Regions from separate parts of the Dickeya lacustris genome, predicted to be linked through region 2. Evidence: predicted binding sites of a transcription regulator. Region 2 holds the regulator's gene; each other region holds the start of a gene.
What was found. Region 2 encodes CRP, which controls carbon source genes, mostly activating them, when cyclic AMP is high. Its sites were predicted from a motif close to ATGTGANNNNNNTCACAT; they were not measured.

Region 1 (3,523 bases), 780 kb from region 2:
AAATCCACACGCACACTCCGGCCCACAGGCAGCAGAGCGTCAGCATCACAACCGGCGCTCGCACGGTCGCCATCACAATCACCAGCGCCCCGACGCAGCCAATAAAGGTTCCCGCTACCCGCAACATCCCGCGATGGCGAATCGCCCCGGAGAACGGGTCGCCACCGGCGGCAAAGGCCGGGCCAGCGGCCACGATAGCCGCCGTCAATGCCGCCCAGCGCGGCGTTTCCAGTTGCAGATAAAATCCCAGCACCAGCGAGAGAACAATCGCCGTACTGAGTTTGAACGCGAAACGCAGGCGCAAAAATGCGGGAGTATTCATCACATCCACCGCTTAACCGAATTCACGCAGGCGGTGTAATAACTGCAACAGCGGCGACATTGGCCGGGTATTGCGGGTGTGCTCGCCGGTCACGACCACCGTTGCCGTCGTGCCCGCCGGGTATTGATCGCCCCACTGCCGGGCCAGGCGAATTTTTACCGGCACTCGCTGCGCCAGACGCACCCATTCCAGGTTTGAATCCACCGTTGCCAGCCCTTTGCCATCGGCGGCACTGCTGCTATTGGTAACACCAGCGGCAATACTATCCACCACGCCATATAAAATCTGGTTGCTGCCAAGCGGGGTTATCTCGACCTGATAACCCGGATGCACCGCAGATAACTTGGTTTCTTCCATGTACGCCAGCAGATAGAACGAATCCTTCTTCACCAGCGCCACAGCGCTTGCGCCCCGGGTAATAAACTCCCCGGCGTGTACATGCAAATTGGTTATCCAGCCGTCAGCCGGGGCGCGCACCACGGTGCGGGCCAAATCCAGCCGGGCGATTTCCAGCTCCGCCTGCGCTTTCGCCAGTTGGTGTAACGTGGTTTGCAACGCATTGCCGGATTGCTCAATTTCTTCACGCGACATGGCTTGTATGCCAAGGTGCTGGCGGCGCGCCGACTCGCGTCTTTTCTCATCTGCCAGCGCCTGATAATAGGCAACATCGGCCTGCGCCTGCTCCAGCGCTTGCTGATAGCGCGGCGGGTCGATGACAAACAGCACATCACCTTGTTTTACCTGCTGATTATCTTGCACATTCACCTGCGTCAGCAGGCCGCTGACATCCGGGGCTATCGCCACCACATCGGCGCTAAAGCGCGCATCGCGCGTCCAGGGAGATTCCGTGTAAAACGACCATACCCGCACCAATGCAATGGCCGCCGCCAGCACCAGCAGCAAGGTGATGGTGACACGGCTCAGTTTTTTGATTATCACGTTTACAACCGATGCTTTCACAGCAACCTCAAAGACCGAAATGGAACAACAGATAAAACAGGCAGACAAATAACGCGGAGTTAAACAACGCCGGATGCCAGACCCAGTGATAAATACCGGTGGGATGCAGCAGACGCAGACAGAGAAAAAACACCGCCAGCGTCACCAATAAAACAAAGAACACCGGTGGAAATGACAGACCAAATAACACCATGACCGGAAGTGAGTTCATCTTCTTAACCTTATTCGCCACCTCATTTGCCACCGCTGCCTCGCCACGACACCGACCATGCACAACCGGTTTTCAGGGATGAAAACGGCACAGCCCGCTCCCCATCAGCACGAGCCAACGGCAGGCAAACACAGCATGAACTGAATAATCACGATGGCGGGTGCTGATTTAATGGCGTGCGAGCAATGCAGAATTGCCATGGCGTTAAACCAGCGCAGTTAATCTTTTGATACAGCCCTTGCCGCACAGACAGCGAACCAACTGCGCGCCTGATGGCCAGACATGCTATAGTATGAGACGTTATTATTATGTTATCTACCTAATGTGATCTAAATCACTTTTAAGCCAGGGTTAACAATGGATCGATTAAAAAGCATGGCGGTGTTCGCCAAAGTGGTGGAGTGCGGTTCCTTCACTGCGGCGGCGCGTCAGTTAGCGATGAGTGTCTCTGCCGTCAGCCAGACGCTATCCCGGCTCGAAGATGACATCCAAATCAAGTTGCTCAACCGCAGCACCCGCAGCATCGGATTGACCGAAGCCGGTAAAATTTACTACCACGGCTGCCGCCGGATGCTGCATGAAGCGCAAGAAGTACACGAACAGCTGTATGCCTTTAATAACACGCCAATCGGTACACTGCGCATCGGCAGCTCTTCGACCATGGCGCAAAATGTGCTGGCGAACATGACGGCTGAGATGCTGCAAGAATACCCGGGGTTGTCGGTTAATCTGGTGTGCGGTATTCCCGCCCCTGACCTTATCGCCGATGGGCTGGATATCGTTATTCGGGTCGGCGCGCTGCAAGACTCCAGCTTGTACTGTAGCCGCATCGGTTCCATGCCGATGGTGGTGTGCGCGGCTAAAAGCTACCTCACCCAGCACGGCACGCCGGAAAAGCCCTCGGATATGGGAAATTTCTCCTGGCTGGAGTACAGCGTGCGCCCGGATAGCGAATTTGAATTAATCGCCCCCGAAGGCATGACAATCCGCATCCAGCCGCAGGGCCGGTTTGTCACCAATGACCCGCTCACATTAATCCGCTGGTTAAAGCAGGGCGCAGGCATCGCCCATGTGCCGATGATGTGGGTTTTTGAGGAGATAAAACGCGGCGAGATAGAAATTCTGTTCCCGCGCTACCATTCCGACCCGCGCCCGGTATACGCGCTGTATACCCGGCCAGATAATCTGCCGCTCAAAGTGCAGGTCTGTATCAATTACCTGACGGACTATTTCAATAAAGTGGCGCTGATTTATCAGGGATATCGGCAGGAAAACCCACACAACGCAGAGACTGGCACATAAAACAGGCCGCATCAGCGGCCTCAGAGGTGGTGGAATGACCGTGGGATAATGGGATAAACAGTTGGTCAATCCCGCGTTTAGGCGGTGCCGCCAACGGTAATGCTGTCGAGTTTCAGCGTCGGCTGCCCGACACCGACCGGCAGGCTCTGGCCCTCTTTGCCGCACACCCCGACGCCTTTATCCAGCGCCAGATCGTTGCCGACCATCGAAATCTGCTGCATGGCTTCAATGCCGGAGCCAACCAGCGTAGCGCCTTTTACCGGCGTGGTCACACGCCCGTTTTCAATCAGATAGGCTTCAGAGGTGGAGAACACGAACTTACCGGAGGTGATATCCACCTGGCCGCCGCCAAAGTTCGGCGCATACAGGCCATACTCAACGCTTTCGATAATCTCTTGTGCAGTCGATTGGCCGGCCAGCATGTAGGTGTTGGTCATACGCGGCATCGGCAAATGCGCATAGGACTCACGGCGGCCATTGCCCGTCGGAGCCACCCCCATCAGCCGCGCATTGAGTTTGTCCTGCATGTAACCTTTCAGAATACCGTTCTCAATCAGCACGTTGTAACGTCCGGCCACCCCTTCGTCATCAATCGCCAGCGAACCGCGACGCCCTTCAAGGGTACCATCATCCACCACGGTACACAGTGAGGACGCCACCTGCTGCCCCACCTGACCACTGAACACCGAGGTGCCCCGGCGGTTGACAATCCCCTTCCAGACCATGGC
Region 2 (3,523 bases):
TATCGGCGGTATTGTGCATACCCATTCACGCCACGGCACTATCTGGGCACAGGCGGGGCTGGACATCCCGGCGCTGGGCACCACCCATGCCGACTATTTCTATGGCGATATTCCCTGCACCCGCGCGTTGAGCGAGCAGGAAATTGCCTGTGAGTATGAGAAAAACACCGGCGCGGTGATTGTCGAAGAGTTTCAGCGCCGGGATCTCGACCCGCTGGCCGTACCGGGTGCGGTGATAACCGGGCATGCGCCCTTCTGCTGGGGGAAAAACGCGATGGATGCAGTACACAATGCGCTGGTGCTCGAAGAGGTGGCGGCGATGGCGCTGTCTACCCGCTTGCTTAATCCGACGATTCATATCGATCAGGCGCTTTCTGATAAACACTATTTCAGAAAACATGGCGCGAATGCTTATTACGGCCAGCGTTAAAGCTTATTTATTTTTAACCGGTGGTTATTTTTAAACAGTAGTTATTTTTAAACAATATTTATTTCCAGGCTTTATTATTTTTAAGCTTTATTACGTTTAAACCTTATTGCTTTTATTCATCGACGGTCTGCGCCAGCGACCTGAAATAGTGTATTGAGAACCATTGAAATAAATAGTGGCATCAGGCCACGGGCCGCGCTCGCTCGCAATCCGGTGATTTCACTATTTTCACTCTTGGAGAGGAATCAGTTATGACTAAACCTATGCTGCAAATCGCCCTGGACTCGACTGACCTGGCAACAGCGATTGAGATTGCTGACCGCGTCAGCGGGTTTGTTGAAGTCATTGAGGTAGGCACCATTCTGGCCTTTGCTGAAGGCATGACGGCGGTGCGCACGCTGCGTGAGCGCCACCCCAAACACATTATTGTGTGTGATATGAAAACCACCGATGGCGGCGCTATTTTGGCACGCATGGCATTCTCTGCCGGGGCGAACTGGATAACCGTTTCAGCGGCGGCGCACGTTGCCACTATTGCGGCCTGCAAAAAAGTGGCCGATGAGTTTGGCGGGGAAATCCAGATTGAACTGTATGGCAACTGGAACCTTGATGATGCCCGTCAGTGGGTCGATATGGGCATTACGCAGGCGATTTATCACCGCTCGCGCGATGCCGAGCTCGCCGGGGTCAACTGGACGCATGACGATCTTGGCCGGATGCGCGCGCTGTCTGAGTTGGGGCTGGAGCTGTCAATTACCGGCGGTATTGTGCCGCAGGATATTCATCTGTTTGAGGGGATTAGCGCCAAGACCTTTATTGCTGGCCGTGCGCTGGCGTCTGAGAGCGGTAAAGCGACGGCTGAGGCTCTGCGCACCGAGATCAATAAATACTGGTCGTAACGCGTCGCCCGCGACACTCACCGATACGCAAAATAAGCAGGGCGGCCATTGGCCGCCCTTGCTGATATTAAAAAACCCGTTCAGATGGAAAACGGGCTGACGCCCGATCAGCGCGTGCCGTAAACCACGATGGTTTTACCGTGAGCGGAGATAAGATTCTGGTCTTCCAGCATTTTCAGGATACGACCGACAGTTTCACGGGAACAGCCGACTATCTGGCCTATCTCCTGACGGGTAATCTTGATCTGCATACCATCCGGGTGGGTCATGGCATCCGGTTGTTTGGCCAGATTCAGTAAGGTCTGTGCGATACGCCCTGTGACATCCAAAAATGCCAGATTGCCGACTTTCTGCGAGGTGACTTGCAGGCGACGGGCCATCTGCGAGGAGAGGCGCATCAGAATATCCGGGTTAACCTGGATAAGCTGGCGGAATTTTTTGTAGGAAATTTCAGCGACTTCACAGGCAGTTTTTGCCCGAACCCATGCACTGCGCTCCTGCCCATCTTCAAACAAGCCAAGCTCGCCGATAAAATCGCCCTGATTCAGATAAGACAGAATCATTTCCTTGCCTTCTTCATCCTTAATCAGCACGGCAACCGAGCCTTTTACGATGTAGTAAAGCGTCTCTGCTTTTTCACCCTGATGGATCAGAGTGCTCTTCGATGGGTACTTGTGAATGTGACAATGAGAAAGGAACCATTCGAGAGTCGGGTCTGTTTGCGGTTTGCCGAGAACCATTCGCTGTTATCCTCTGTTGTAATTCACTGCGCAAATCACAGGGCTCAGAGTTCCCTGTACGGCGTGATAACATAGTTATAATTCAAATTCCGTCCTGGCGGAATGACGTCAGGGATGATACGGAGACGGTCTATCAATGACGCCGGTAAACCGATGGCAGTCAGGCAGCAGCCCGACACACACGGGTTTACGTCCTCCGTTTGTAACACAGGTTGAGTGTAGTGTCTCGTGTTGTCTCGCTTCAGCATGATTAAGCTCTGATTATCAGGCTTTTTTGTACATGAGCGGTGCAAAATTTCAAAAATAGTTGATTGAGGGCAAAATTATGCAGGCTCGGGTGAAGTGGGTTGAGGGATTGACGTTTTTAGGTGAGTCCGCATCCGGTCATCAGGTGCTGATGGATGGCAATTCAGGCGATAAAGCGCCCAGCCCGATGGAAATGGTGCTGATGGCAGCGGGCAGCTGTAGCGCCATTGATGTGGTCTCCATACTGCAAAAAGGTCGCCATGACGTAACGGATTGCGAAGTGCGTTTGAGCGCCGAGCGGCGTGAAGAGGCGCCGCGCCTGTTCACCGCTATCAATCTGCACTTTATCGTCACGGGCAACGCGCTATCGGAAAAAGCCGTTGAGCGCGCGGTGTCGCTGTCAGCGGAAAAATACTGCTCGGTGGCGCTGATGCTGGAAAAAGCGGTGCAGATAACGCACAGCCATGAAGTGGTAGCGCAGGGTTAACGCACCGGCTCGCGGCGGCTTCATCGCCGTCGCACCGTGTCAGGCAAGGCCATTACCCGTAATCAGTCGCCGCACCAGCGGTGTCATAATCAGCTCCATCGCCAGCCCCATTTTGCCGCCCGGCACCACCAGCGTATTGATGTGTGAAATAAACGACCCCTGTAGCATCGCCAGCAGATAGGGGTAATCCATGTTGTCCAGCCCCTGAAAATGAATCACCACAAAGCTTTCATCCATTGAGGGAATGGCTTTGGCGGCAAACGGATTCGAGGTGTCAACCGTCGGGACACGCTGAAAGTTGATATGGGTGCGGGAAAACTGCGGGGTGATATAGGTGATGTAATCCTCCATTGAGCGCACCACCGAGTCCATCACCGCTTCGCGCGAATGGCCGCGCTCGTTGATGTCACGCACCAGTTTTTGTATCCACTCCAGATTGACGATAGGCACCACCCCCACCAGCAGGTCAACGTGCTGTGCGACGTTATGCTGGGCGGTAACAACGCCGCCATGCAGCCCCTCATAAAACAGCAGGTCGGTCGGCTGCGGCATCGGCTCCCAGGGCGTAAATGTTCCCGGCACCTGATGGTAGGGAATGGCCTCATCATAGGTGTGCAGGTATTTGCGGGTCTGGCCGGTGCCGGTGCGACCGTAATCGATAAATGCCTGCTCCAGTTGGCTAAAGTCATTGGCTTCCGGCCCAAAATAACTGATATGACGA
Region 3 (3,523 bases), 390 kb from region 2:
AAAGGTAAACCAGCGTTTGACCTTACCGGCGTAGCGGGCAAATACCGCGTCGGCGTACTGCACGAACCACTCCACCACCTGCTTCGACGACCAGCCCTGATATTTCTCGAACAGCACCGCCGGGAGCTCATAGTGCTCTAAGCACAGCATCGGTTCGATGCCTTCACGCTGCATTTCGTCGATCAGATTATCGATGTAAGCGGCGTACTCTTCATCCACCACGCCGTTTTCATAATCCAGCATGAAGCGCGACCAGTTAATCGAGGTACGAAAGTGCGTCAGCCCGGTCTGCTTCATCAGCGCCACGTCTTCACGGTAGCGGTTATAGAAATCGGTGGCGACAGCCGGGCCGTAACCGTTGTGCCACACCTGACGATCCCGCTTGTACCACAGGTCCAGATAGGAATCCTGCCCGTTTTTCTTGCCTGACCACCCCTCGGTCTGCCAGGCGGACGCCGCCGCCCCCAGAATAAAGCCCTCAGGCAGGGTCATTGATACCTTGCTCATTACCGCTCTCCCTTAGATTCAGTATTGCAATACATTCATTATTTCAATGCATTGGCCTGTGCCGCGGCCTCTAACTCCGCCTCACGCTGCGCCTGCTCAGCACGACGAGACGCCACTTTGACAAACGGCAGGTAAATCAGGGTGGCGACGATGATGCACACCACCTGTGTCGCAACCGCCCCCATCGAACCGGCGGTAGACAGCCAGGCGTTAATCAACGGCGGCGTAGTCCAGGGCACCATCACCACCGCTTTACCGGCAAAGCCCATGCTGGTGGCGAAGTAACCGATGGTGCCGGTCACCAGCGGCGTGATGATGAACGGGATAGCCAGAATCGGGTTGAGCATGATAGGCATGCCGAAAATCACCGGTTCATTGATGTTGAAGACACCTGGGCCGAAGGAAATCTTGGCGATCTCTTTCATTTCGCGACGTTTAGAGGCGATCATCACCGCCAGCAGCAACCCGATGGTCAACCCAGACCCGCCGATACTCATGTACACGTCCCAGAACGGCATGGTGATGATGTTCGGTACTTCATGCCCCTGCTCAAACGCGGTCATGTTCACCGCAATCGCCCCTAGCAACAGCGGTTCGCGAATCGGTTTGATCATCTGGTTACCGTGAATACCGATAACCCAGAACAGTTGCGCCACGAACATCAGAATCAACAGCCCCGGCAGGCTCTGCACGACCGACTCCAGCGGCTGTTGCACCACCATATAGATGGCGTCATACAGGTACATGCCGGTCACTTTCTGGAAGGTAAACCCGAAGGTCGCGACCAGCGTGACGGTGATGATCGCCGGGATCAGCGCCGAAAACGACGCGGACACATTCGGCGGCACGCTATCTGGCATCTTGATGCGCAGCCGGTCTACCGATTCCAGCTTCGAGTAGATTTCCACCGACGCAATGGCGATAAACATGCCGAGAAACAGGCTCTTGGTGTCGGAGAACTGGCGCGCCAGCACGTCTTTCACCGGCAGCGTCTGGCCGTTTATCACCATATCAATGGTGGTCGGGGTAATAGAAATAAAGCAGATCACCGCCAGCAAGCCGGGGAACAGGCTACGAGAGCCGTTGATCTTGCCAAGCTCGATGCCTATCAGGAACACCGCGCCGATAGTGAGGAAGTTCAGCGTAGCGTAGTTAATACCGCTCATGATCGGTTTGAGCGGTGCCAGAAATGAAAACAGAGCGAAACTCGCCAGCCCGTTCTTCGGGTCCAGCACCATGTTGGAGATCAATACAGAGAACGCGCCCACGATGATCACCGGCATCAGCGTGATGAACGAGGCTTTGATCGCCATGATGTATCTCAGGCTGTTGAACTGGTTGGCGAACGACCCGAGTGAATCGATGGCCCTATCCTGGAATGACATAACTCCACCTCTTTGATTTACCTGTATTTCAGGGGTTGTTGTTATCAGGAGCGTCCGCTCCTGTAGTGGCCGTTACGCGCGGAAGATGGACGGCAGGTTCAGCGCTCTCGCGTTTGGCATACCAAAAATAAAACAAACGAATAATTTTTCTGTGACATTGTTCTCACAAGCCAACACTGGAATTCCAATAACATGAAAAACACCAATTTTGGCATACCAATAGGATGATGAGATGGAATTGGATATGGAACAGACGGTGATGGAACTGCTGATCAACGCAGGCGAAGCGCGTTCCAGCGCCATGATGGCGATTCAGGCCGCCCGAGCGCAGGACTGGGCACAGGCCGACGCACAGCTGCTGGCCTCACAGGAGGCGGCGAAAGCGGCCCACCAGATCCAGACCCGGCTGATCGGGCTGGATGAGGGCGAAGGCAAAGTGCCGGTTAATCTGATCATGGTACACGCGCAGGATCACCTGATGACCGCCATGCTATGTCGGGATCTGGCGCAAGAGATGGTATTGCTGCGCAAGGAGCTGTTCGGCCGCTCATCGGCCTGATTATCGTCGCAAAAGGTAAGGATATTCCGTCCGGCTCCCGCTGATAGCGTTCCAGTGTGCTAGTATGTGGCCAAGATTAACCACAACGCTGTGACAGACCTCGGGAAAACAGGGAAGGTACAAACGATGATGACCATGCTTGATGTGGCAAGGCATGCCGGCGTATCCAAAGCCACGGTATCACGGGTGCTCAACGGCACAGGCCAGGTGAAGCAAAGTACGCGTGATGCCGTATTCAAAGCGATGGAAGAGCTGGGCTATCGCCCCAACTTTCTGGCGCGTTCGCTGGCGCAGCGCAGTTCCAGCAGCCTTGGGTTAGTGGTCTCCAATTTCGACGGCCCTTATTTTGGCCGCCTGTTGCGCCGCGCCGCAGAACGCACCGAAACCAGCGGTAAACACCTGATCGTCACCGACGGCCACGATACGCCGGAAGACGAGCAACAGGCGGTGCAATTACTGGCCGATCGCCGCTGCGACGCCATTGTGCTCTATACCCGTCATATGTCGGATACCGCGCTGATGGCGCTACTGGAGCGCTCGGCGGTGCCTATCGTGGTCATCAACCGGCATTTACCGCTGGCACCAGAGCGCTGCGTCTGGTTTGAGCAACAGCGGGCGGTATTCCAGTTGACCGATTACCTGGTACAGCAAGGGCACCGTGAAATCGCCTGTATCACTGGCCCCATCAACACGCCAACGGCGCGCGCCCGGCTGGTCGGCTATCGTCAGGCGCTGGCTCACCATCGCATCGCATACGAACCTCTGCGGGTTATCCATGGCGATAATTTGGTGCCCGGCGGATATCAGGCGGTACGGGAACTGCTGGCCCATGAAGTGAGTTTTAGCGCGCTGTTTTGCAGCAATGACGATATGTGCATCGGGGCAATGAAAGCATTATCCGAACAAGGCAAACGGTTGCCTGCGGATGTGTCGCTGTTCGGCTTTGATGATATCCCCAGCGCCGCTTATCTGCGCCCGGCGCTGTCCACCGTACATTTACCGATTGAAGAGATGATCAGCGCCGCGATATCGCAGGCGCTGAAATTATCACAAGGGGAAACCGTCAGCGCGA
Region 4 (3,523 bases), 1.6 Mb from region 2:
AGCGATTTAATCGACTTGCAATCAGGCAATCACACTCGCGGGATTTGCGCACTGCCGTTCACGCGCCAGTCTGATCAACAGACGGTGTATATCCCGATGAACATTATCGGCAATCTGTACGTATCAAACGGCATGTCTGCTGGCAACACGCGTAACGAAGCGCGTGTACAGGGATTGTCCGAAGTATTTGAGCGTTATGTGAAAAACCGGATTATCGCTGAGGCCATCAGCCTGCCCGCTATTCCGGCTGAAGTTCTGGCGCGCTATCCTGGCGTGGTTGAAGCGATTGCCACGCTTGAGAAAGAAGGCTTCCCTATCTTGGCCTACGATGCTTCGCTCGGCGGCCAATATCCTGTTATTTGTGTCGTGCTGTTCAACCCAGAAAATGGTACTTGCTTTGCGTCATTCGGCGCACACCCCGACTTCGGCGTTGCCCTGGAGCGCACCGTGACCGAATTACTGCAAGGCCGAGGGCTGAAAGATCTCGACGTCTTCACGCCGCCAACCTTCGATAATGATGAAGTGGCTGAACACACCAATCTGGAAACCCACTTCATCGACTCCAGCGGCCTGATTTCCTGGGATCTGTTTAAAAACGATCCTGACTATACCTTTGTTGATTGGAACTTCAGCGGCACCACCGAGCAGGAGTTCGCCACACTTATGGCCATCTTCAATCAAGAAGGCAAAGACGTTTATATTGCCGATTACGAGCATTTGTCAGTGTACGCTTGCCGTATTCTGGTGCCGGGTATGTCGGATATTTATCCAGCGGAAGATCTGTTGCTGGCGAATAACAGCATGGGCGTACATCTGCGTGAAACCCTGCTCTCCCTTCCTGGCAGCCAGTGGGAAAAAGATGAGTATCTGGCCTTGTTGCAGCAACTAGACGATGAAGGGCTGGATGACTTTACCCGCGTTCGCGAATTGCTGGGCATCGCAACCGGTAAAGACAATGGATGGTTCACGCTGCGTATTGGCGAACTGAAATCTATGTTGGCACTGGCTGGCGGCGATCTTGAACAAGCGCTGAGTTGGGCTGAGTGGTCACTGGATTTCAACCAATCCGTCTTTGCACCGGCTCGCCGTAACTACTACCGTTGCCTGCAAACACTGCTGCAACTGGCTCTGGAGCCTGAACGTGACCCGGCACAATACTATGATGCGTTTGTTCGCATGTACGGGCAGGACGCTGTTGACGCAGCCAGCGCGGCGATTGCCGGCGAGGAATGCTTCTACGGTTTGTTCGCTGTTGATGACGATCTGAAAGCGCTGCCTGCACATCAGTCACTGCTGGCTGCTTATGAAAAATTGCAGCGCGCTAAACGTTCACACTGGCAGAAAAATTAACGCGCTTTAATGTTGGCCGGATGTCACTTTTGGCATCCGGTCTATCGTGTTCACGATAAAGTAGTAAGTGGCATTGTATTCTATGGTTTCTCGCATTTTTTATGCTTCAATCTCCCGCGCCTCAGAAATGGTGTAACCCAACAACCGAATAAACCATTATTTTTATGCGGGTAATAGCGAGAAATGGAGGATATTTATTTTTATTACCACGGCGTTGTTATAAAACGGTAAAAAATAAATTAAATAATATAAATTCGGCGTGTGATATCACTACAAAGACTTATTTTATTTAACGTATCAAGGGGTAATTCCATAGTTGAATTCAACTATTCTTATAATTTTTAAAAAAAAATTTCTACTTATAATTCATGAAGATAACCAACAAAAAGCCGCTTAATGCTATTCTGAACTACCTAATAAATTCCTGCGATATGATCCACGTCAAATTATGACGGATAACCCTTTGTTAGTATCTCACCGTAGATAAATTTTAAGAGAGAGTTAGTGTGAAAGCTGACAACCCCTTCACCCTGTTATTACCATCGGCAATGGCGAAAGTCGCTGAAGATGCCGGCGTTTATAAAGCAACAAAACAACCGCTTACTGCATTTTTTCTGGCAATTACTGCCGGTGTGTTTATATCTATTGCGTTTGTTTTTTATATCACAGCAACCACCGGATCATCGTCCATGCCATACGGTATGGCGAAACTGATCGGCGGCATCTGTTTCTCTATGGGGCTTATGCTGGTGGTCGTGTGCGGCGCAGACTTGTTCACCTCCACCGTGCTCACCGTTATTGCTAAAGCCAGCGGGCGCATTACCTGGAAACAGTTGTGGTTAAACTGGCTCAATGTTTATTTCGGAAATTTGCTTGGTGCACTGTTTTTCGTCGCGCTTATCTGGTTTTCCGGCGAATACATGGTAGCGAACGGCGCATGGGGTCTGAATGTGTTGCAGACCGCCAATCACAAGCTGGAACACACTTTCGTTGAGGCATTATGCCTTGGGATATTGGCAAATCTAATGGTCTGTCTGGCTGTCTGGATGAGTTATTCCGGCCGTACACTGACAGACAAAATGCTCGCCATGGTGCTTCCTGTTGCGATGTTTGTCGCCAGCGGTTTCGAGCATAGTATCGCGAACATGTTCATGATCCCGATGGGGGTCATTATTAAGAATTTTGCTCCAGAGACATTCTGGCACGCCATCAGCATGACGCCGGGCCAGTTTGAACACTTAACCATCAGCAATTTTATTGTCGATAACCTGATTCCGGTCACGCTCGGCAACATTATCGGTGGTGGACTCCTGGTAGGCTTAACTTACTGGGTGATTTATTTGCGCGGTGGGGATCAGCACTAAGCTGCTGGCGGCCGCAACGTCGGGTTATAAAAATCCAAATCAAAGGTAGGTGTAATATGACCGAACTTAATCAGAAACTCGCCCAGGCTTGGGAAGGTTTTAGCGAAGGCGAATGGCAGAATGGCGTCAATGTACGTGACTTCATTCAGAAAAACTACGCGCCGTATGAAGGTGACGAATCCTTTTTGGCTGGTGCTACCCCGGCAACGACTAAACTGTGGGATGCCGTTATGGAAGGCATCAAACAGGAAAACCGCACCCATGCGCCGGTTGATTTCGATACCGACGTTGCAGCGACCATCACCTCTCACGATGCTGGCTATATCAATAAAGGCCTGGAAAAAATCGTCGGTCTGCAAACAGACGCTCCGCTGAAACGTGCACTGATTCCGTTCGGCGGTATCAAAATGGTTGAAGGCTCCTGTAAGGTTTATGGCCGTGAACTCGACCCGCAGCTGAAAAAAATCTTCACCGAATACCGTAAAACCCACAACCAGGGTGTATTCGATGTTTATACGCCGGATATCCTGCGCTGCCGTAAGTCTGGCGTATTGACTGGTCTGCCTGATGCTTATGGCCGTGGTCGTATCATCGGTGACTACCGTCGTGTTGCGCTGTACGGTATCGACTATCTGATGGCGGACAAATTCGCTCAGTTCACTTCCCTGCAGTCCAAACTGGAAAACGGCGAAGATCTGGAAGCGACTATCCGTCTGCGTGAAGAAATCGCTGACCAGCACCACGCTCTGTCACAAATCAAAGAAATGGCAGCGAAGTATGGCTGCGATATCGCTGGCCCGGCAACTAAC

Region 1: a site for CRP is predicted at 1,816-1,833, ahead of aaeR (HTH-type transcriptional activator AaeR). Genes of this name have one in related genera too.
Region 3: a site for CRP is predicted at 2,042-2,059, ahead of O1Q98_RS15180 (PTS sugar transporter subunit IIC). Genes of this name have one in related genera too.
Region 4: a site for CRP is predicted at 1,780-1,797, ahead of focA (formate transporter FocA). Genes of this name have one in related genera too.

Annotation. Positions count from the first base shown of each region.
Region 1 is NZ_CP114280.1:2,192,387-2,195,909, forward strand. It holds gene aaeB (p-hydroxybenzoic acid efflux pump subunit AaeB) at 1-322, opposite strand, end outside; gene aaeA (p-hydroxybenzoic acid efflux pump subunit AaeA) at 335-1,282, opposite strand; gene aaeX (p-hydroxybenzoic acid efflux pump operon protein AaeX) at 1,290-1,493, opposite strand; gene aaeR (HTH-type transcriptional activator AaeR) at 1,851-2,795, shown strand; partial or broken gene tldD (metalloprotease TldD) at 2,873-3,523, opposite strand, start outside.
Region 2 is NZ_CP114280.1:2,972,268-2,975,790, forward strand. It holds gene O1Q98_RS13440 (L-ribulose-5-phosphate 4-epimerase) at 1-430, shown strand, start outside; gene O1Q98_RS13445 (3-keto-L-gulonate-6-phosphate decarboxylase UlaD) at 682-1,329, shown strand; gene crp (cAMP-activated global transcriptional regulator CRP) at 1,437-2,069, opposite strand; gene O1Q98_RS13455 (OsmC family protein) at 2,395-2,802, shown strand; gene O1Q98_RS13460 (phosphoribulokinase) at 2,842-3,523, opposite strand, start outside.
Region 3 is NZ_CP114280.1:3,360,339-3,363,861, reverse strand. It holds gene O1Q98_RS15185 (glycoside hydrolase family 1 protein) at 1-507, opposite strand, end outside; gene O1Q98_RS15180 (PTS sugar transporter subunit IIC) at 546-1,892, opposite strand; gene O1Q98_RS15175 (PTS lactose/cellobiose transporter subunit IIA) at 2,125-2,451, shown strand; gene O1Q98_RS15170 (LacI family DNA-binding transcriptional regulator) at 2,578-3,523, shown strand, end outside.
Region 4 is NZ_CP114280.1:173,489-177,011, reverse strand. It holds gene ycaO (30S ribosomal protein S12 methylthiotransferase accessory factor YcaO) at 1-1,350, shown strand, start outside; gene focA (formate transporter FocA) at 1,857-2,714, shown strand; gene pflB (formate C-acetyltransferase) at 2,771-3,523, shown strand, end outside.